One region of the Affinirhizobium capsici genome, then DNA from elsewhere that is predicted to be linked to it. Evidence: riboswitches for the same ligand, from Rfam matches in the RefSeq annotation. Region 1 holds a riboswitch; the other holds the start of a gene.
What was found. Region 1 has a riboswitch for cobalamin ahead of AC0JZ1_RS19705 (DUF1636 family protein). Riboswitches for the same ligand answer to the same signal wherever they lie in the genome.
Positions count from the first base shown of each region.

Region 2: it holds a riboswitch for cobalamin, as region 1 does, so the genes downstream of both, AC0JZ1_RS00615 (ABC transporter substrate-binding protein) here and AC0JZ1_RS19705 (DUF1636 family protein) in region 1, are expected to answer to the same signal.

Region 1 is NZ_CDRNXD010000007.1:308,582-319,603, reverse strand. Features, by position in the region: gene cobN (cobaltochelatase subunit CobN) at 1-844, opposite strand, end outside; gene cobW (cobalamin biosynthesis protein CobW) at 844-1,881, opposite strand; gene AC0JZ1_RS19705 (DUF1636 family protein) at 1,894-2,307, opposite strand; cobalamin riboswitch at 2,411-2,627, opposite strand; gene cobO (cob(I)yrinic acid a,c-diamide adenosyltransferase) at 2,744-3,358, shown strand; gene AC0JZ1_RS19695 (cobyric acid synthase) at 3,358-4,827, shown strand; gene cbiB (adenosylcobinamide-phosphate synthase CbiB) at 4,811-5,782, opposite strand; gene cobD (threonine-phosphate decarboxylase CobD) at 5,793-6,827, shown strand; gene AC0JZ1_RS19680 (M20 family metallopeptidase) at 6,907-8,340, shown strand; gene cls (cardiolipin synthase) at 8,413-9,873, shown strand; gene AC0JZ1_RS19670 (endonuclease/exonuclease/phosphatase family protein) at 9,931-10,770, shown strand; gene AC0JZ1_RS19665 (NAD(P)/FAD-dependent oxidoreductase) at 10,749-11,022, opposite strand, start outside.
Region 2 is NZ_CDRNXD010000002.1:113,511-124,532, forward strand. Features, by position in the region: gene AC0JZ1_RS00605 (ABC transporter ATP-binding protein) at 1-595, opposite strand, end outside; gene AC0JZ1_RS00610 (FecCD family ABC transporter permease) at 592-1,614, opposite strand; gene AC0JZ1_RS00615 (ABC transporter substrate-binding protein) at 1,672-2,679, opposite strand; cobalamin riboswitch at 2,813-3,008, opposite strand; gene AC0JZ1_RS00620 (glycerate kinase type-2 family protein) at 3,131-4,387, shown strand; gene AC0JZ1_RS00625 (VOC family protein) at 4,526-6,061, shown strand; gene AC0JZ1_RS00630 (hypothetical protein) at 6,106-6,261, opposite strand; gene katG (catalase/peroxidase HPI) at 6,397-8,571, opposite strand; gene AC0JZ1_RS00640 (LysR substrate-binding domain-containing protein) at 8,750-9,658, shown strand; gene AC0JZ1_RS00645 (GGDEF domain-containing response regulator) at 9,775-11,022, shown strand, end outside.

The DNA.
Region 1 (11,022 bases):
AAAGTGTTTGCCCATCGAGATCCGCTTGGCTGGCAAAAGCCGTTGCGGTGATGATGGCAGCAGGGATTAAAGGCTGAAGCTGCTGTTGAAGGATGAACAGTAGATCGCGTTCCTTCAATCCGGGAACGAAAACGGGTAGAACGGCAATGCCGCGCTGCTCAAGGTTCTCCGTCAGCGCATCGATGGGTTCGATATCGCCAGCCAGAAGAATGGAGCGATAGAAAAGCAGCGGAACCAGTGGTCTCGAACCGCGGCTCCCCAGCGCCCTATCCAGCGAAACGACGCCTGCTCCGGGGCGATAAAACCCCATTCGTGGCAGTTCTTGCGCCTGCTCTGGTATCTGGTCCTCTCGCTTTGCCTTAGCGATAAGTCGGCTAACGAGTTTGCCAAGGTTATCTGGTCCGCCTGAACGAAAATAGGAGAGGAGAAGGGCAATCTCAGCGGCATCAACCGTTGAGGACTCTGCGAGCCGCTCATCGCTTTCGCTGCATTCACCGGGAAGGAGAATGAGGCAGATGCCGCGTTCTTTCGCTTTTCGAGCCAGTTCATCCACGCCGTAGCGCCAGCGGTCATAGCCGCCCAGAATGCGCACGAGCAGAAGCTTGGCGTGACTTGCCACTTTGTCGATCCACAGATCGATGGACATGGGATGGCGAAGATCGCTCAATTGGGCGAGGCGAAGGCTCAAGTTCCCCTTCACCTCATTGCGTTCCCATGCGGCAGCGATGCCGTTCAGGTCGCTATCCGTGAAAGACAGCACCACCACATCCCCCGGCGTCTGGTTCAGATCGACCGGTTCTATCAGATCGTCCAGAGACGAGGATGTGGTGGCGAGAATATGCATCAGGCGGCCAGAAGCTTCCCGATTTTTTCGGCATCAATGCCCTTTTCACCAATGATCACCAAACGCGAACGGCGCGCTTCGCTGGCAGCCCAGGGCCGGTCGAAATAGTGGTTCACACGGGGCCCGACCGCCTGCACCAGAAGGCGCATCGGCTTGCCGGATACTTCCACATAGCCCTTGATCCGCAGCACTTTTTCCGCATCCGTCACATCGGCGATGCGCTTCGTCAGTTCTTCCGGGCTGGCAATGGCCGGAATATCGAGAACGAAGCTGTCGAAATCGTCGTGCTCGTGATCCAACTCGTCGTCGTGGTGGGTCTTGCGGTTTTCGATGTCGTCTTCCACGGCCAGACCCAGGCCAATGAAGATGGTCGGATCGATCTCGCCGTTCTGCGAATTCACGATACGAACGGCGCGGGGAAGATGCGCTTCCACATGCGCATGGGCCTTAGCAAGATCGTCAGCTGAAAGCAGGTCGGATTTCGTCAGGATCACAAGATCGGCGCAGGCGATCTGATCTTCGAAAACTTCTTCGACCGGATCGTCGTGATCAAGCGATTCATCTTCTGCCCGTTGAGCGGCCAGTGCTTCCATATCGTCTGCCACGCGGCCTTCCGCAAGCGCCAGCCCATCCACTACGGCGACAACGCCATCCACGGTCACACGGCTTTTAACACTTGGCCATTGGAAGGCCTGAACGAGTGGCTTTGGCAGTGCAAGGCCAGAGGTTTCGATCAGGATGTGATCGACCTTTGGCTCCATAGCCAGAATTTTGTCGATCGCAGGCACGAAATCATCCGCTACTGTGCAGCAGATGCAGCCGTTTGCCAGCTCGATGATGTTGTCTTCCGGGCAGTTCTCAATGCCGCAGCTTTTCAGGATTTCGCCATCGATGCCGACATCACCGAACTCGTTGACGATGACCGCGAGCCGCTTGCCCTTGATGTTTTCCAGCGCATGGCGCAGCAACGTCGTTTTGCCAGCTCCAAGAAACCCGGTCACGACGGTGCAGGGAATGCGGGTGAGGGTATTGGTCATGAAATCGGTCCTTCAAATCTTCGAAAATCGAGTGGGCATCGGTGGAATGCGGGCAATCATGCCGCGTTTGAGAGCATCGGGTCGTCCCTTCCACGGCATCAGCCCATCGGAAGAACAGGCGAGAAGACGGGCACCTTCGATGAGGTCAGAGCCGGAATCCACGTCAAGCTCGCCAAACACATAAGACCAGCCATCTTCGCGTTGAATGGAAGCGCTTAAGGCACGCTTGCAGTTGGCGAGGCAGGCAACAGACACCACGTCTATGCCGCGCTCAGCCAGAGACATCGTATGCGCTGCGAGATTGGCACCGTCACGCTGTGCATCGACGGCTTCAGTTCCGCTGCGGCAGGTTTCGCAGACATGGATGGTAACCCGAGCTTGCGCGGCAACAGGTTCGTCCGATTGATGTTGCGGCTGGAAATCCAAGACGCACCCCTTCATCTCAAAAATTGTCATGGGGTGCAGGCGCGCGCAAGCCAAGTGCATGCGTGCCTTTCATACTATCCCTGCCGGAGCACCCCGCCCGGTTGGACCATTCTTCAAGACGGCAGGTCTCCTGGCTCGCGGTTTACCCCTGGCGCTACCTTCCCGAATTGTCTTCAGTGGCATGATGCGCTGGGTTTCCCGCAGATCCTGCGGGGGCCGCTTACAGTTGCGGGGGCAGCCGTGGTTTAGGCATATACCGCACCACGTTCCCTCTTAGCTTTCCCCGTTGCCGGGAAAAGACCGTCTTCTTCACTATGCGGTTGAACGGCAGCATGTCAATGCCGCGCGGCGCGTCAGTTTCCGTGGGGCATTGTCGCAAGGCTGGGTTTGGCTATAGTCCCGCGCGTTGAGACGAGAGAGAGATGAGGCAGGCCGGATGAAAAATATCGAGGAAAGCGAAGCGGAGCGGCATCGGCGCAAAATGGCCAACCGAAAAGCCGTCCAGGATGCGGAAGTTGCTTCGAAAACCATTGAAAAGGGCCTCCTCATTATCAACACGGGTCCGGGCAAGGGCAAGTCCACCGCAGCTTTCGGGCTGGGGCTTCGTATGCTCGGCCATGGCCGGAAGATCGCAATCGTTCAGTTTATCAAAGGCGCGTGGGATACGGGCGAGCAAGTGGCGCTGGAAGCCTTCGGTGATCGCGTGATCTGGCACACCATGGGTGAGGGTTTTACCTGGGACACGCAAGATCTGAAGCGGGATGTTGCAGCCGCCGAACGTGCTTGGGAAAAGGCGCTGGAAATGATGGCGCTGCCGGAAGTGGGCCTTGTCATACTCGACGAGTTGAACATCGCGCTCCGCTACGAATATCTGGATTTGGATAAGGTTGTTGCCGAGCTGTCGTCGCGCCGTCCGGACCTGCATGTGATCGTAACAGGCCGTAACGCCAAGCCTGCGCTGATTGAGGCGGCTGATATGGTGACCGAGATGACGCTGGTGAAGCATCACTTCAAGGCAGGCGTGAAGGCGCAAGCCGGGATCGAATTCTGATGGCTGGTGGGCAAGCCAAAGCTCTGATGTTTCAGGGAACGGGTTCCGATGTCGGCAAGTCGCTGATCGTTGCCGGTCTTGCGCGTGCCTTCGTAAACCGAGGCTTGCGCATCCTGCCCTTCAAGCCGCAGAACATGTCCAACAACGCGGCGGTCACGGCAGATGGTGGCGAGATTGGCCGGGCGCAAGCGCTTCAGGCGCGTGCAGCCCGCGTGCCGCTTTCTGTTCACATGAACCCGGTGCTTCTGAAACCGCAAAGCGAAGTGGGCGCGCAGCTGGTGGTGCAGGGTAAAGTGGAAGGCAATGCCCGCGCCGCGGAATATCAGCAAATCAAGGCAGGCCTCATGCCGCGCGTGCTTGAAAGCTTCGCACATCTCAAATCCCGAGCCGATCTGGTGCTGGTGGAAGGGGCGGGCAGCGCCTCTGAAGTCAATCTTCGCCGTAACGACATTGCCAATATGGGCTTTGCCCGCGCAGCGAATGTACCGGTTATCCTGATTGGCGACATTGATCGGGGCGGTGTCATCGCAAGTCTTGCGGGAACGAAGGCCGTTCTTGATCCCCAGGATGCTGCGATGATTGAAGGCTTTATCGTCAACCGCTTTCGGGGCGACCCAAGCCTTTTTGATGAAGGCATGCGGATGATCCACGGTTTCACCGGCTGGAATCCCATTGGTCTTTTGCCGCATTTCGCCCAAGCCTCAAGGCTTCCAGCAGAAGATGCGCTGGCGCTGAATTCTAAACCGGAGCGGAAGGCTGGGGCAAAAATCAAAATTGCTGTGCCAATCCTGCCGCATGTTTCCAATTTCGATGATCTCGATCCACTGGATGCGGAGCCGGATGTGGAGTTGGTTCGCATCCGCCCCGGCAATGCCCTGCCTCGCGATGCGGACCTCGTGCTTCTGCTCGGTTCCAAGGCAACGATCAGCGATCTTCAGGCCCTGAAATTTGCTGGCTTTGATATCGATATCAAAGCCCATGTGCGGCAGGGCAAGCCCGTAATCGGCCTTTGCGGTGGCTACCAGATGCTAGGAAATTCGGTGGCTGACCCGGATGGTGTTGAAGGTCCGGCAGGGGCAGTTGAGGAAGGCCTTGGATTACTCAATGTCAAAACGCGATTGAGTGGAGATAAGCGTCTGGAAGCCGTCTTCGGCACCACTAGCGATGGCATTAGCTGCTCCGGGTATGAAATGCATGTCGGAGAAACGACTGGGCAGGATTGCACTCGCCCGTTCGCGACGATCCAAGGCCGCCCCGAAGGTGCGGTTTCTGCCTCAGGTCTTGTATCCGGAACCTATGTGCATGGGCTTTTTGCCGATGATGAGCAAAGGTCTGCCTGGCTTACCCGCCTTGGCGGGGTAGAATCCCGCATGGATTATGAGCAGGGAGTGGAAGATGTGCTAGACCTGCTGGCCGCGCATCTGGAGAAGCATCTGGATATCGATGCCCTGTTTAAAATAGCGCGGTAGGAACCGTCGCGATCAAGCCGAACAGGATGAGCAACAAAAGATCAGCCGTTCGGGCAAGCGAAAGAGCGCGGCGAATATCGGCAGCATTGGCCTTTCGCCTCCCGCCTTCGCCCATGAAATGATCGTCAACCAGTGTGCCGCCATAGACGCGCGGTCCTGCCAGCGCGAGGCCCAAGGCGCCCGCCATGGCCGCTTCCGGCCATCCGGCATTAGGGGATTTATGTTTGGAGGCATCGCGTTTCACAGCCTCCCATGCCTTCAAAGCTGAGGCTCCGGGTGTGGCGAGGGCGGCTGCCACGAAGAGAAGCGCGGTGAGGCGGGAAGCGGGCAGGTTGACCAGATCATCGAAGCGCGCCGCTGCCCAGCCATAGGCGTGATAGCGTTCGTTCTTGTGGCCAATCATGCTGTCGGCTGTGTTTGTTGCCTTGTAGGCGGCGCCGCCAGCCAGCCCTAAAAGCCCAAGCCATAAGGCTGGTGCGGTGATGCCATCGGAGAAGTTTTCGGCAAGGCTTTCAATCGCGGCGCGGCAAACACCCGCTTCATCCAATTGATCCGGGTCGCGGCCCACGATCATCGATACAGCCTTGCGTCCCGCGGCAAGTCCACCCGTTTCAAGGCCAATGGCAACAGCTTCCACATGCTCTTCCAGGCTTTTTTGCGCCAGAAGACTGGAGCCGAGAATGGCGACCACTACAAAACCAAGCGGCAGCAACAGCAGGATGCTTTCTATGATGCCGCAGACCGTAAAAGTGAACGCCAGCAGCAGAATGAAGCAGATTAACCCATTGCGGCGGCGTGTTTCGAAATTGCTGTTCTTATCGTTGAAGCGCGTCTCAAGTTCCGAAATGAGCTTGCCAATCCACATCACGGGATGGCCAATCCGTGCAACAAGCCATTGCGGATAGCCAAAGAGACGTTCAATAAGCAGGGCGAGAAAGGCGATTGAAAAAGCCATGGTGAGCGCAATGGATAGTATTGAGGGAAACGCAATCGAACATGGGGGAAGTCTTTCCCAGGCCGCACGCGCATTTCCCAATGCGCCTCAGCCTTGGATCGATCTCTCCACCGGCATTAATCCGCATTCTTATGCGTATTCTCCGCTACCTGCCACCGCTTTCTCACGACTGCCAGAACCCTCGCTTCTCAACGAACTCTGCATCGCTGCTGCCCGTGCTTACGATGCCATCTCTGGCAATCATATTGCCGCAGCGCCAGGAACGCATTTGTTTCTGCCGATGCTGGTGGAAACGGTATTTGCAGGGCGGGTGCGCGAAAATCTCACTGCCGCCATTTTGTCTCCCACCTATGCGGAACACGCCAAGACCGCTCAATTGCTAGGATTTGAAACAAGGCAGGTGAGGGATCTGTCAGCGCTTGAGGCTGCGGATCTGGCCGTTGTCGTTAACCCGAATAATCCTGATGGCCGCATGATCGCGGATGAGGCCCTGCTGGCGCTTTCGCACTCCCTTGCGGCGAGGGGCGGACTGCTGATCGTGGACGAAGCCTTTCGCGATGTGATGGACGAGCCGTCTTCGCTTACGCGCCATGTGCATTCAGGACTTGCGGTCCTGCGTTCTTTCGGCAAGTTCTATGGCCTTGCTGGCATAAGGCTGGGCTTTGCCGTTGCTGCACCGGTTCATACGCAGCATCTGCGCCATCTGGTTGGGCCTTGGGCCATCCCTGGTCCAACACTTCACATCGGTCTTGAGGCTCTGGCTGACGAAGCATGGCAGACAAACATGCGGCAGCGTTTGGTCCAGGATGCTGAACGGCTGAATGCTCTTCTTTCCCAAGCCAGTTTACCAGTCGTCGGCGGAACAAGCTTGTTTCGCTATGTCGAGCATGAACAGGCTATAGACATACATCGAGCTCTCGGTGAGGCAGGTATTCTAGTGCGGCGATTTGCGGAAAGGCCGCGTTTCCTGCGTGTCGGCCTGCCAACGGAGAGCGAATGGGAGCGGGTTGAAGACGCTCTTTGCTCTAAAAAATGGCAGTCTTAAAATTTATGCAAAGGTTGGCGAGGGAGCACCTTTCGGCTAGGGTTGATGCTCCGTAATGCCATGAACAGGTGAAATTCCCATGCCCGCAGCCAGCCATAATCTTCCCGAGGTTTTCGACAGGATCGATCAGAAGCGGGAGGTGTTTCTGGAATTGAGCGACAGGGTCTGGGCTACGCCGGAAACCTGTTACATGGAGGTTCAATCTGCTGCTGCGCATCGCGAAATGCTTGAAGCGCAGGGCTTCCGCATCACGGAAAACGTAGCAGGTATTCCGACTGCAATGATCGGAGAGGCTGGTGAAAGCGGCCCAGTCATCGCTTTTCTCGGAGAATATGACGCACTTGCGGGTCTCAGCCAAAAGGCAGGCCTCACGCATCATGAGCCGATGGTTGCCGGCGCAAACGGCCATGGTTGTGGCCACAATCTTCTAGGGTCGGCCTCCCTCCTGGCAGCCACAGCGCTCAAAGATTGGTTGGAAGCAACGGGCACGCCCGGCCGGGTACGTTATTACGGTTGCCCGGCGGAAGAGGGTGGCGCAGCCAAGGCCTTTATGGTGCGGGCAGGCGCATTCGAAGACGTCGACATCGCCATCTCCTGGCATCCGAGCAATTTTGCAGGCGTGCAGCGCGAAACCTCGCTGGCCAATTGTCGTGTCGATTTTACCTTTACTGGTCGCGCTTCTCATGCGGCTGCCAGCCCTGAGCTTGGCCGTAGTGCACTCGATGCCGTGGAACTGATGAATGTTGGTGTCAACTATTTGCGCGAACATATGCAGCAGGATTGCCGAATTCATTATGCGCTTCTGGATGCTGGCGGCATTTCGCCTAATGTGGTGCAGGCCCACGCCAAGGTGCGCTATGTTATTCGTGCGCCAGAGCTTGCCGGTCTGTTTTCCCTGATCGAGCGCGTGAAAAAGGTCGCGCAAGGTGCCGCCCTGATGACCGAGACCTCCGTTGAAAGCACAACTCTTGCCGGTGTATCCAACCTCATCGTCAACACGCCGCTGATGGATGCGATGCAGGACATATGGGAAAGCCTCGGCACCCCCGAATTTGACGAGAAGGACCTAGCCTTCGCGCAATCCATTCAGGCAACATTGTCTGCCGAAGATATCGCCGCAAGTTGGGCACAGGAGCGGCTGGAACAGCGCGATCTGGCACTGCCGGATTTCATTCTGCCACGTCATAATGAGGTTCGCCAAATGGGCGGCTCCACGGATGTGGCCGATGTCAGCTGGGTGGTGCCGACCGTGCAGGCCTATGGCCCGACGCTCGCCATCGGCACGCAGCTTCACACATGGCAGGTGGTGGCGCAGGGCAAGAGCCCGCTGGCGCATAAGGGCATGGTAGCGGTCGCCAAGGTGATGGCGGCAACCGGCCTTGCCGCTATCGAAAATCCGCAATTGCGTGAGGCGGCCTGGGCGGATTTGAAGCGTCGGTTAAAGGGGCAGAGCTATCGCAGTCCCATCCCCGAAGGTGCCGAGCCTCCCATCGCGGCCATGACTGTTCGCTAAGACTACGCTTTTCTCAAGAGGCTGTACGTCTGAGAGATTGCGTCTTCTAAACAAGCGCCTATATCTGGCCTCATGTTCGAAATCCTGTCGTCCTACTGGCCGCATATCGTCTTTGTTTTGTCGGTCGTCATGGGGGCGACAGCCGCCGTGCACGTGGCCATGACCAAGGAGGAGGTCCGCTCTGCCGTTGGCTGGGTGGGCGTCATTCTGTTGTCGCCCATTATCGGTGCGCTGCTCTATTTGATTGCCGGCATTAATCGTATCCGGCGGTCGGTCGTCTACAACCGGCGTATTTTGCGGCAAGGCGGCGTATGGGCGCATCTCGACCTGTATGATGCAGAGGATACGACGGTTGCTTCGAACTTCGGCCGTCGTTTCCTGGCCATGAAAACGCTCGGCGACAGGGTGACGCGCCATCAATTGATGAGCGGCAACGATATTCGGCTGCTGGACGGCGGTGATGCCACCTATGATGCGATGCTGGAAGCTATCCGCTTTGCCAAGCGCAGCATCATTCTGGAAACCTACATTTTTGACCGCGACCAGATTGGCAAACGATTTGCGCAAGAGCTTGCGGACGCGGTAAAGCGCGGCGTTGCCGTTCGTGTGCTGATTGATGCGGTGGGCGCGCGTTATTCCGTGCCAAGCGTTCTAGGGCTCCTGAAGGAAGGCGGCGCCGAGGTTGCCGTCTTTAACGGCAATGTCATCGTGGGCCTTAGATTGCCCTATGCGAACCTTCGCACGCACCGCAAGATCATGGTTGTGGATGGTGCGGTTGCCTTTACCGGTGGCATGAATATCCGCGAAGGCTTTACCTATGAATGCGCCGGGAAAGATTGCGCCATTGATACCCATTTTCGCATCACCGGCGCGGTTGTGGCGGATCTCTTTTCCATCGCGGCAGAAGACTGGCACTATTCAAGCGGCGAGATCCTGCAAGGCGATGCCTGGGAGATCGAGGTGCCGGCAGAGCGACCGGGCGCGCCGAAGCTTATCCGCGCAGTGGCTTCCGGCCCTGACCGCAGCGTCGAAACCAACCACAAGATGCTGATGGGGGCTTTCTCCATCGCGCGTACCTCCATTCGCATCGTCTCCCCTTATTTTCTGCCAGACCGGGAATTAATCAGCGCTCTTGCCACGGCAGCACGCAGGGGTGTGAAGGTGGATATTGTCGTGCCGGCAGCCAACAACCTGACCTTGGTGGACCGGGCCATGACGGCGCAATTCGATCAGGTGCTCAAGGGCGATTGCCGAATCTGGCGAGCGTCCGGTCCCTTCAATCATTCCAAGCTTATGGTGATTGACGGCCGCTGGGCCTATGTCGGCTCATCCAATCTCGACCCGCGTTCGCTACGCCTCAATTTCGAAGTCGATCTGGAAGTGTTCGACCTTGCTTTTGCCGAGGAGCTTGAAGCGCGGATCGACCGCTCCATCAAAACGGCAACAGCGGTGAGCCTGGAGCAGTTGCGCAGCAGGCCATTTCCTGTCCGCCTGTTCGAGCGCTTTTTATGGCTTGGATCGCCTTATCTTTGAACAAAATGCCGGGCTTCTTCGTTCGAACTTCACCTTTAACAGACTTGTTGCCGAAGCATGAACCAGCAGAAAACTTTTCCCGCTCAGGTGATTTCCAGTATTCGCAATCGAAAGAAGCGCGGTCTTTCCGCTCTGGATGCAGGACAGCAGGAAGCGGATGGTCTGCTGGTTGCCTCCTACAATATTCATAAATGCGTTGGGGTTGATGGGAAGTTTGATCCGGGCCGAATTGCCTCCGTCATTCACGAAATCAACCCGGATGTCATTGCCTTGCAGGAGGCAGATACCCGCTTTGGTGAAAGGCGCGGCCTCTTGGATCTTCACTGGCTGGAGCGGGAAACGGGCTTGAGCCCAGTGCCTGTGTCCGGTGTCACCAAGGCGCATGGCTGGCACGGCAACGTGCTGTTTCTTCGAAACGGCATCGTGCGGGATGTGCATCAGGTGAAGTTGCCGGGCCTTGAGCCGCGTGGCGCTCTTATGACGGAAATCGATTTGGCGAATGGCGCAAGTCTGCGCATCGTGGCCGCCCATCTCGGCCTTCTTAATCGGTCTCGCCAGCAGCAGGCCCGCATGATCCTCGATCTCTTGGCTCTCCGTGCTGAAATTCCAACCGTGTTGATGGGTGACCTCAACGAATGGCGGCTTGGCAGCCGGTCTTCGCTTATTTCGCTTGCGTCTCATTTTCGTGGAATGCCGCCCGCAGTCCCGAGTTTTCCATCGCGCTTGCCGGTGCTGGCTCTGGATCGCATCATGTGCTCCCATCACGGATTGATTGAGCAGGTTCATGTGCATGATACGGCGCTTGCACGTCTGGCCTCGGACCATCTGCCTATCAAGGCTCTGCTACGTTTTGCAGCACTTGGTTCTGATGAAGATCAGAGCATTGCAGCAACATAGCGAGCAATGGCAAGTGAGGAGGTCAATCCGGGGCTTTCGATGCCGAACAGATTGATGAGCCCGGAAATTCCGTGATGCTTTGGTCCGTCAATGCGAAAATCTGCGGCGGGATCGGATGGACCGGAAATTTTTGGCCGAATGCCGCTATAGGCGGGAATCAGTGAATCTTTCGGCATTCCCGGCCAGTAGCGGCGCACCGCCTCCGCAAAACTGTCTGCGCTGTCGGGGTTCACGCTGTAATCAATGCTATCG
Region 2 (11,022 bases), on a different contig from region 1:
CCGCCAGATTAAGATCGTGGATAGCAACGACGGTGGTGATCGATAGCTTCGACACGAGCTTCAGGATTTCGATCTGATGCTGGATATCGAGATGATTGGTCGGTTCATCCAAAATAAGGATGGAAGGTGACTGTGCCAAAGCCCGCGCCAACTGAACACGCTGACGCTCGCCCCCGGAAAGGGTGTGCCAAAGCTGATGCCGGCGGTTTTCAAGGCCTACATGCGCCAGGGCCTCTTCCACGATCTGTTCATCCTCCTCCGTCCAAGCAGAAAAGGCGGAACGATAAGGCGTTCTGCCGAGACGCACGACATCGAGAACGGTAACGCTGGCATCGGTGGAGGGATGTTGCTCCACAACTGAGACCTGCCGCGCCAATTCTCTGCGTCCGAAGCGGGCAATCGGACTATCATCCAGCATAACAGTACCGCCGGTCGGTGCTCGTAAACCGGCAAGCAAGCGGATGAGGGAGGATTTTCCTGAGCCGTTCGGCCCGATCAGACCCAAGGTTTGCCCGGTTTGCACATTGAGAGTGACCTCATCGACAATGATTTTGCCGCCGGATGTCCATTTAACCCGGTCTGTTCCGATGCTCATGCTTCTCTCCTTGCTCGGAAAAGAATGAGGGAAAAAAACGGAACGCCCACAAGCGCGGTAACGACGCCAATTGGCAAAACCTGCGGTGCAATGATGATGCGGCTGACAATGTCCGCAACCACCATGAACAGGGCCCCTGCCAATGCACAGGCTGGCAGAAGCCGCAAATGCTGCGGCCCGGTAACGAAGCGGACCGCATGAGGAATGACGAGGCCGACAAAGCCGATTGCGCCGACAATGCTGACAAGCGTAGCGGTCATCAGTGCCGTTGCGAGAAGCAGCAACACGCGAACGCGCCGGACCGGAATTCCCAACGAACGGGCGGCATCCTCACCAAACGTAAAGGCATCCAGAGCTCTCGAGTGCCAGAGGCATACCAACAACCCGCCGCTGACCACGACTGCTGCTGCCACCACATCCGGCCAACGAACGCCAGAAAAACTTCCAAGCAGCCAGAACATGACACTGCGGGCCTGTTCGGCATTCGCTGACGTTGAAACGATATAGGATGTCAACGCGCTGAACAATTGCGACGCAGCTACGCCCGCAAGGATCGTCCGGTCTGCAGACTGCCTCCCACGCGTCAACATGATCACGAAGAGAAAGGCCACGAGAGCGCCGCAAAATGCGCCAACGGAAAGCGATATCGTGCCTGCGCCGATGCCAAGCAGCATGACGGCGACAGCTCCCGTAGAGGCTCCAGCGGAAATGCCCAACACATAGGGTTCAGCCAAGGCATTGCGAAGCAGCGATTGAAGAATGGCACCGGACAGTGCCAGTCCCGCACCGCAGAACGTCGCCAAAAGCGCTCGGGAAAGCCGATAGTCCCAGATCACGCCATCCTGTATTCGCGGAATGACGACCGCACTTAGACCGAGACGATTGGTCATCGCAGCAATCACGGTTGCAAAGGGAATAGTCATCTCACCGATGGCAACCGCAGACAGAATGGCGACAGCGAGAGCCATCAACACCAGCACACCAACAATCACCATCAAGCCAGTTCTGGCGCGCCTCATGGTTCACCCTGCCCGAAGGACTGGGTCACCTTTCTGAATAGGCAAGCTAAAGCCACTTTAGTGCTCCAACCCGAACTGATTGATTGCCTTTGCCAGAACTTCAATTCCGTCAATGGTGCGGAGTGTCGGGTTCATGGATTGCGCATCCATCATGACAAAGCGCTTCGCTTTCACCGCCGTCATCTGACTTGTCACCGGATCTGACTGGAGAAATGCCAGTTTTACGGCAGGATCGTCCGCAGGGTAGCGGCGGCGGTCCATGGTGGCGATGACGATGACAGCCGGATCAGCCTCTGCAATGGTTTCCCAACCAACAAGTGGCCACTCCTCTTCCGTCGAGACAACATTGCGCGCACCAATGCTTTTCAGGATGTAGGCTGGAGCACTATTCTTGCCTGCGATGAAGGCATCGCCCTTCGTTTCCTTGCTGGAGAACCAGAATACGATTGGCATGTTCTTGGCCTTTGCGCCCGCAATGCTTGCCGTCGCCTCTGCTTCACGGACCTTCAGGTCCCTTATCAATGCCTGACCCTTGTCCTGCACATCGTAGATTTTCGAAAGCTCATCAATCTCGCGATAGATGAGATCCATCGTGAAAAGCTCGGCACGTACACCATCGCCCCCATTTGTATTCGTTTTGGCAACGCAATCGGCTGGCGAAATATAAGTATTGATACCAAGATCGTGAAACTGCTCACGCTTGCCAACGGAGCCCATGGGGCCAACGTGCCATTCGAATTCCGCTGTCACGAGATCAGGCTCCAACCCAACAACGGATTCAAAGCTTGGATCGTTATCCGCCAACCGCTTGATATGGCTGTTGGCCTCTGCAAATTGCGGAAGCACAGGTCCGACCCAAACGGCGGTTCCTGCAACCTTGTCCGCCAGGCCCAGCGCATAAAGCACCTCCGTCATACCCTGACCGATGGAAACGGTCTTCGACGGCGCCTTCTCAACGGTAATTGTACGGCCGCAGTTTTCAACCGTCAGCGGATATTGGGTGGATTCAGCCGAAGCCAAGCTTGGCAGTGCCGCAACAAAGGCGGCGATCAAGGCAATTCTCATATCCTGTCCTTTGAATAATCAGGTTCATAGGCAGGACTACGCCGCGCCATTGCAATGGCGTGCGCAAAACGGGCGTGCGAAATTATCGCATGCAACATCGATCTCTCTCCCTGCCGGAGCCCCTCGTCCGGATTTGGTTCGTTTTGCCACGGCAGGTCTCCTGACTTGCGGCTCTGACGCTGCCCATCCCTTCCCGATCCGAGGATCAGTGGTCATGATGGATTGCTTGCCGCTTACAGTTGCGAGGGCAGTCCCGGAATAGGTTCAGATGAACCTCACCGTGTTCCCTTTTCATCTGCGGATGCAGAACCGTAGCGACCTACTGTTAGGGGCGGCGCGGACACTTGTCCAGAAGCTTTCGCGGACGGTATGCAGATTAGACTTGCCTTCTTTCTTTGATGCTCCTTCTCTGGCAAGCCAAGTGGAACGCGTACCCAACGAGGTCAGGCGAATGAAGCACCGGAATTTCCTGAAAAGCCTGTTCAAAGCGGCCGTTGACGCAGCAGACCCCAGTAACGGCCTTTCGAAGTTCCTCCCCTCACCGCCTAATAATGGAAAAACGGTTGTTGTCGGTGCAGGCAAGGGTGCAGCACAGATGGCTGCGGCGTTCGAAAAGCTGTGGCCCGCCCCGCTGTCTGGCGTCGTCGTTACTCGATATGGCTACGGCTGCGAAACGAGGCAAATTGAAGTGGTGGAAGCCGCCCACCCGGTACCCGACGAGGCAGGGCTTAGAGCGACTGAGCGTGTTTTCTCAGCAATAACTTCGCTTGACGCCGATGATCTGGTGATCGCGCTCATCTGTGGCGGTGGCTCGGCTTTGCTACCCGCCCCGCCGGAAGGTCTTACTCTGGCCGATGAAATTGCGCTGAACGAAACGCTGCTTGCATCCGGTGCGCCCATTTCCGTAATGAACACCGTGCGCAAGCACGTCTCTCGCATCAAGGGTGGAAGACTGGCGGCAGCGACAAGGGCGCGGGTGGTCAGCTTCATCATTTCTGACATTCCGGGCGATAATCCCGCCCATGTCGCCTCTGGTCCCACGATTCCGGATGGATCGACCCGGCAGGACGCAATGGAAATGGTGGACCATTTTCGCCTTCATCTGCCGGAGAATATTCTGGCCCATCTCCGCTCAGCCGCCGCTGAGGCACCGAGGCCGGATCATCCGCTCTTTTCGCGCAACACACACCACGTTATCGCGTCGGCTGGTCTATCCCTGGAGGCGGCAGCTGGTGTCGCGAAAGCGAAAGGCTTTACGCCCTACATACTGTCGGATTCGATGGAGGGTGAAAGCCGCGATATTGCGCTTGCTCATGCCGCTCTCACTCGCGAAATTTTAACCAAAGGCCGCCCCTTTAATCGGCCTGCTGTTCTTCTTTCGGGCGGCGAAACAACTGTCACCCTGCGATCCAAGCAAGGTAAAGGCGGCCGCAACAGCGAATTTGCGCTTGCTCTTGGTCTGGCGCTCGAAGGGCAGAGCTTCAACGCGCTCGCAGCAGACACTGACGGCATCGACGGCTTCGGTGATCATGCGGGCGCTTTTTGCGACGGCACGACGGCTACGCGCCTGCGCGAACTTGAGCTCGATGGAAGGCATTACCTCGCGCAAAATGACAGCTTCGCCGCTTTTGATGCTCTTGGTGACCTCTTCGTTACCGGCCCAACGGGTACCAATGTCAATGATTTCCGCGCCATCATCATCGATTAAACCTAGGCATTGTTGCACTCACTGCAATACGCAATGAATTTTGTAGCCGATAGTCGAACCGCACCATCCAGACTATCTTCGCCGTCTAAATGCCTGAGGCCGCGAGCGCCCGAGAGACAATGCCGACGGAGAAAAGTCATGGAAAACCAGCACGAAACCGGACTGCATCATGTGACACTGATCACGCGGCGCGTTCAAAACAATGTGGATTTCTACGTTGGTTTCCTGGGTCTGCGTCTCATCAAGCAGACGGGTGGCTTTGAGGATAGCCGTCAGCTCCATCTGTTTTATGGTGACCGTACTGGCTCTCCGGGCTCAATCATCACATTTCTTGTGTGGGAGGACGGTTCGCCTGGGCGGGTTGGTAATGGGCAAGTCTCCGAAGTCGCATTCTCTGTTCCAATCCACAGCATCGGAAACTGGATGACGAAAGCGCTCTCCCATGGGCTGCGTGTTGAAGGGCCTGTCAAAGAGTTCGGCGAAACCGTATTGAGGCTCAAAGATCCGGACAGCGTCATCATTAAACTGGTCGGCGCAAATTTGCCCGCTTCAGCAGATGATGATGCCATTTCGCGGTTGAGGGGGGTTACGCTCTTGACCGAAAAACAGCCTGAGAGCATCGCATTCCTTGGCAAATTTGGATATCGCGTTGAGCAACGGACAGGCAATACGACGCGCCTTCGCTCCGACACCGACATCGTCGATATTCGCGATGCTACCGGATATGTTCCGGGCATCCCCGGCACCGGCACAGCGGATCATGTCGCCTTTCGCGCGCCCACAGTTGAGGCCGTCGCAGAGATGAAGCACGAATTGGAAGCAGATGGCTCCGGCGACATCAATTTTCATGACAGGAAATACTTCACCTCCCTCTATGTTCGGGAGCCAGGCGGGACATTGATTGAGTATGCGAGCGACGAACCAGGATTTTTGGTGGATGAAACCGAGGGGGAATTGGGACGGACGCTCTTTGTGCCCTCAAGCGATCCCGCGGAAATTGCCGCACAGCGCGTTCTGCTTCCGCAGTTCTCCCGCCCGGGTGAGCCTCGTCCACCCCATAGGGACCTACCATTCATCCATAGGCTTTGGGTGCCGGATGATCCCGATGGCAGCACATTAATCCTGCTCCACGGGTCGGGCGGCGATGAAACCGATCTTATGCCTATAGCGAACCGCGCTGCCCCCCACGCAACCCTCATCGGTGTGCGAGGCCGCGCCACCGAAGAAGGCGCACCTAGATGGTTTCGCAGACTGCCGGAAGGGCTATACGATCAGGCGGATATCGAGGCTGAGGCAGAGGCTTTTGAAGCTTTCGTGGACGGCGCGGTTGCGGGCTATGGGATTGATCGGGATCGGCTCGCCTTCATCGGCTACTCGAACGGTGCAAACTTTCTCACCGCCGTTATGGCACGGCAGCCTGATGCTGTTGAATCTGCGGCGTTACTGAGGCCGATACCCGTGCTGGAGGACTGGCGGGCAAGGTCTATGGTGGGGAAAAAGGTTTTGGTGGTCTCCGGTGGGAATGACCCCTTCATGGAAAAAGCCAGGCTGCTGCAAGACATATTGACAGCGAATGGGGCGATCGTGACCCCGACGCAAATCGTTGCAGATCATGCTCTGGTTAAGGAGGACGCCGCAGCTATCGAGGAATGGCTCCGGGCAATCAAAATCTGAATGCGTGAAAGGGCCGCTGTCGACAGCGGCCCTAATCGCTTTTATCAGCTGTTCTTTTCTGCCTGGCGCACTTCATGCTCTGCCTTGCCCTTCGTCGCGGCACTGGACCCTTCATTGGCATGCGCATCCGGTCCGGCGGTGATGACGCCGCGATCCGGGTTGTCCTTAGCCGCCTGCGGCTTACTCTGCTCGTTGCTCATCGAAATCTCCTCTTGGTTTCTTAAGTTCAACGACCTGCTGTCTGGCTTGGTTCCTCTTTGACTTATCTCTTCCCATAAAAAAACCTCCCCCGGCAACACCGGGAGAGGCTGAACAAAACCCTTAGGCGGAGGGGCTTAGTTCAGATCGAAACGGTCGGCGTTCATCACCTTGGTCCAGACGGCAACGAAGTCCTTCACGAACTTTTCCTTGTTGTCGTCCTGGGCGTAGACTTCCGCATAGGCACGCAGAACCGAGTTGGAACCGAACACCAGATCAACGCGCGTTGCTGTGTGCTTGACGGCACCCGTCTTGCGGTCACGGATTTCGTAGGTGTTGCTGCCGGTTGGTACCCAGCTATAGGCCATGTCCGTCAACGTTACGAAGAAGTCGTTGGTCAGCGTGCCTGCACGGTCTGTGAAGACGCCGTGCTGGCTGCCACCGAAATTGGTGCCGAGCACGCGCAGGCCACCAACCAGAACCGTCATTTCGTGAGCGGTCAGGCCGAGAAGCTGTGCACGGTCCAAAAGCATTTCTTCCGGGCTGACAACATAGTCCTTCTTGACGAAATTGCGGAAACCGTCAGCCAGCGGCTCAAGCGCTGCAAAGCTGTCAGCATCGGTCTGGTCTGCCGTTGCGTCGCCGCGGCCTGGCGAGAACGGAACGTTGATAGAGTAGCCCGCAGCCTTGGCAGCCTGTTCCACGCCATAGGTGCCAGCGAGAACGATAACGTCAGCAACGCTCGCACCGAATTCCGCGGCAATCGGCTCAAGAACAGCAAGAACCTTTGCCAGACGCTCGGGCTCGTTGGCCGCCCAATCCTTTTGCGGAGCAAGGCGAATGCGAGCACCGTTGGCACCGCCACGCATGTCGGAACCGCGATAGGTACGTGCGCTGTCCCAGGCTGTCGCAACCATATCCGAAATCGTCAGGCCCGACGATGCGATCTTTGCCTTCACGGCAGCAACGTCGTAATCCTTGCGGCCAGCGGGAACCGGGTCCTGCCAGATCAGGTCTTCCTTCGGCACATCCGGTCCAATCCAGCGCGCCTTCGGCCCCATATCGCGGTGAGTAAGCTTGAACCAGGCGCGGGCAAAGGTTTGCGAGAAGTAGTTCGGGTCGGCCATGAATTTCTGGCAAATGGCGTTGTAGGTTGGATCAACCTTCATAGCCATATCGGCGTCAGTCATCATCGGCATGCAGCGGATCGAAGGATCTTCAACATCTGCCGGCATATCTTCTTCTTTGATGCTGACAGGCTTCCACTGCCACGCACCAGCCGGAGACTTTGTCAGCTCCCAATCATGACCGAACAGCATATCGAAGTAACCCATGTCCCACTTGGTCGGGTTCGTCGTCCATGCACCTTCGATGCCACTCACCACCGTATCGCGGCCAATGCCTCGGCCCTTGGTGTTCATCCAGCCAAGACCCTGGAATTCAGCGCTTGCTGCTTCTGGATCTGCACTGAGGTTTGCCGCATCGCCATTACCATGCGACTTGCCGATGGTATGGCCACCAGCCGTCAAGGCTACGGTTTCCTCATCATTCATCGCCATGCGGGCGAATGTTTCACGGATCTGAGCTGCGGTTTTCAGCGGGTCGGGGTTACCGTTAACGCCTTCCGGGTTTACATAGATCAAACCCATCTGGACAGCTGCCAGCGGGTTTTCCATGGTCTCTGGCTTGGTAACATCTTCATAGCGGTTGTCAGAAGGTGCGAGCCACTCCTTTTCCGAACCCCAGTAGATGTCCTTTTCAGGATGCCAAATGTCTTCGCGACCGAATGCAAAGCCGTAAGTCTGCAAACCTGCGACTTCGTAGGCAACCGTGCCGGAAAGAACCATGAGGTCTGCCCAGGAAATCTTGTTGCCATACTTTTTCTTGATCGGCCACAAAAGGCGGCGGCCTTTATCGGTGTTGACGTTATCCGGCCAGCTGTTCAGCGGCGCAAAACGCTGGTTACCAGTGCCAGCACCGCCACGGCCATCGGCCAGGCGGTAAGAGCCGGCAGCGTGCCAGGCGACACGGGCAAACATGCCCACATAGCTGCCCCAATCCGCTGGCCACCAATCCTGGCTCTCGTTCATCAGAGCGCGAAGATCGTTCTTCAGCGCTTCAACGTCGAGCTTCTTGACTTCTTCACGATAGTTGAAGTCCTTGCCAAGCGGATTGGTCTTGGTGTCGTGTTGATGCAGAATGTCGAGGTTCAGCGCGTTCGGCCACCAAGCCGTAACCGGCTTGTCAGATGCAGTATTACCACCGTGCATGACCGGACATTTGCCAGCCGAATTTGTTTTGTGTGCGTCCATAGCGTCCTCCGACGAGCTTCATTCAAGCTTGAATTCACATATTGTACGAACTTCAAATGGTTGGCCGCATCGTGGCGGCGAACAACTGCATTACGAACTTCTTTCAATGGCGCACCGCTATCAAACGAGTTCCATAAATTCCAATTGTATCTTCTAACCACTGCGATATGTAGAGGTTATGAATGGCCTTACTATGAAACACCTTCGTTACTTCGAAGCTTTGTCGCGGTTGCGCCATTTCGGACGCGCGGCAGAAGCGTCTTCAATTTCTCAACCTGCCCTATCCGTGCAGATTCGAGAATTGGAAGACCTTATCGGGGCACCTCTTGTAGAGCGTGGTAGTCGCCAAATTCGCCTTACGGGGCTAGGAGAGGAGTTTGCCGAACGCGTGCGTACCATTCTACACCTTGTGGATGACCTTGGCGATTTGGCTCGAACGGCGAATGGCCCGTTGCGCGGTCGTCTGAGGCTAGGCGTCATACCAACTGTCGCACCCTACCTTTTACCGGATGTCATAAAAACCTTATCTTCAAACTATCCTGGTCTCGATCCACGCCCTCGCGAGGCGATAACGCAGCGCTTGATCGAAGATTTGATGGAAGGGCGCCTGGACCTTGCAATCGTTGCACTGCCCGTTTCAGAGGCATCACTCGAAGAATTCCCGCTTTTCGAAGAAGAGTTTGTGCTCGTGCGCCCAAGGGAGGATGAGCACAAGCCGGTTCCGAGTTCAGACAGACTGCAGGAGATGCGTCTCCTGTTGCTGGAAGAAGGTCACTGTTTTCGCGATCAGGCTCTTTCTTACTGCAATATCTCGAACGCACCGCCACGGGATTTGATGGAAGGCAGTTCTTTGTCCACGCTTGTCCAAATGGTAGGTGCAGGTATTGGTGTCACTCTGGTGCCGGAAATGGCGATCCCCATAGAAACACGCTCTGCAGATGTGTCGATCTCTCGCCTCGCTGAGCCTAGACCCCGCCGTCGCATCGGCATGGTGTGGCGGCGAACAAATCCGCTGTTTGCATCATTCTCTCAAATTGCCGATGTTGTTAAGCAAGTGGGCTTGCAAAAGCGTTTTACTGAACGCTAAGAGAGAAATACACAATCCAGGGATGAGGCCCTGGGTGAATTAACTTGCATGCTTTCTATAATCCTTTAGAGGAAGCTGACTTATCACCGCTCCAATAGATATTAGATACGCTGCATATGAGTAAATTTGGTCTCGATACAGACTCTGGCAGCAGCAGTAGCGAGCAGGCCAATATTCTTTTGGTGGAAGATTCCGCATCGCTGATGAATCTGATGCGCGACAAGCTTGAGAACCGCCTCAATGCTGTCGTTCATTGTCAAAAAACTCTTTTTGATACACGAAAAACGCTTGAGACACAGAATTTCACGCTGGCGATTACAGGGCTTACATTACCTGACGCTCCCAACGGAGAGATTTTGGACTTACTGGCGGAGAAGAATGTTCCCACAATCCTCTTCTCCTCATCCCTGGTAGAAGATCTTGCCAAGAATTATGCCGCACGTCGATTGATCGACTACATTGTCAAAGAGAGTCAATCCTCTATCGACCAGGTGGTATCTGCAGCGGCGAAAATCATAGAGAACCGCTCCGTCTCCATTCTTGTGGTGGACGATATGAACATCATGCGTTCAGATCTGGTTGGCTTTCTGACGCGACAGAATTTTCGTGTTCAGTCAGCTACCACCGGACGCTCGGCCCTTCAGATCATTAAGGATGATCCCTCCATAGAGCTTGTCCTCACCGATTACTTCATGCCCGATATGGACGGGTTTCAACTGACGAAAGAGATCCGCGCGCGCCACGGCTCGGACAAAATCAGGATTATTGGTATATCCTCGTCTTCGGATCGGCATCTCTCGGCGTCTTTCCTGAAAGCAGGCGCGTCCGACTTCCTCTACAGGCCCTTCTTCCCCGAGGAGCTGCAATGTCGGATCGATAACAACGTCGAGACGCTGTTGCAGTTAAAGCGACTGCGATATCTGGCGGATCGCGACCCGCTAACGAGCCTGTTCAATCGCAGGGCGTTTTTTGAACGTGCGTCGAATTACATGGCGCAGCTGAAGCAGCAAAGCGAAAGCGGTTCCATTGCCATTCTCGACATCGACCACTTCAAGCGGATCAATGACACATTCGGGCACGAAACCGGCGATCGAGTACTGAGAACCATGGCCTCGCTGCTGCGCGAGGAGGAACAGCAACGCGGCGTGGTGCCCGCCCGTCTGGGCGGGGAAGAATTTGTGCTTTTATTTCCCGAGCGACCGCCTGAAGCTGCACAAAAACAGGCCGAAAACCTGTTGAAGCGGGTTCGTGCTCACGCTTTTGCATCGCCGGAGGGCGTGTTTCACCTCACTGCTTCCATGGGCATGGTGGCACTGGTGCCAGGAGAAGCGCTCGACAATCAGCTCAATGGTGCCGATCAAATG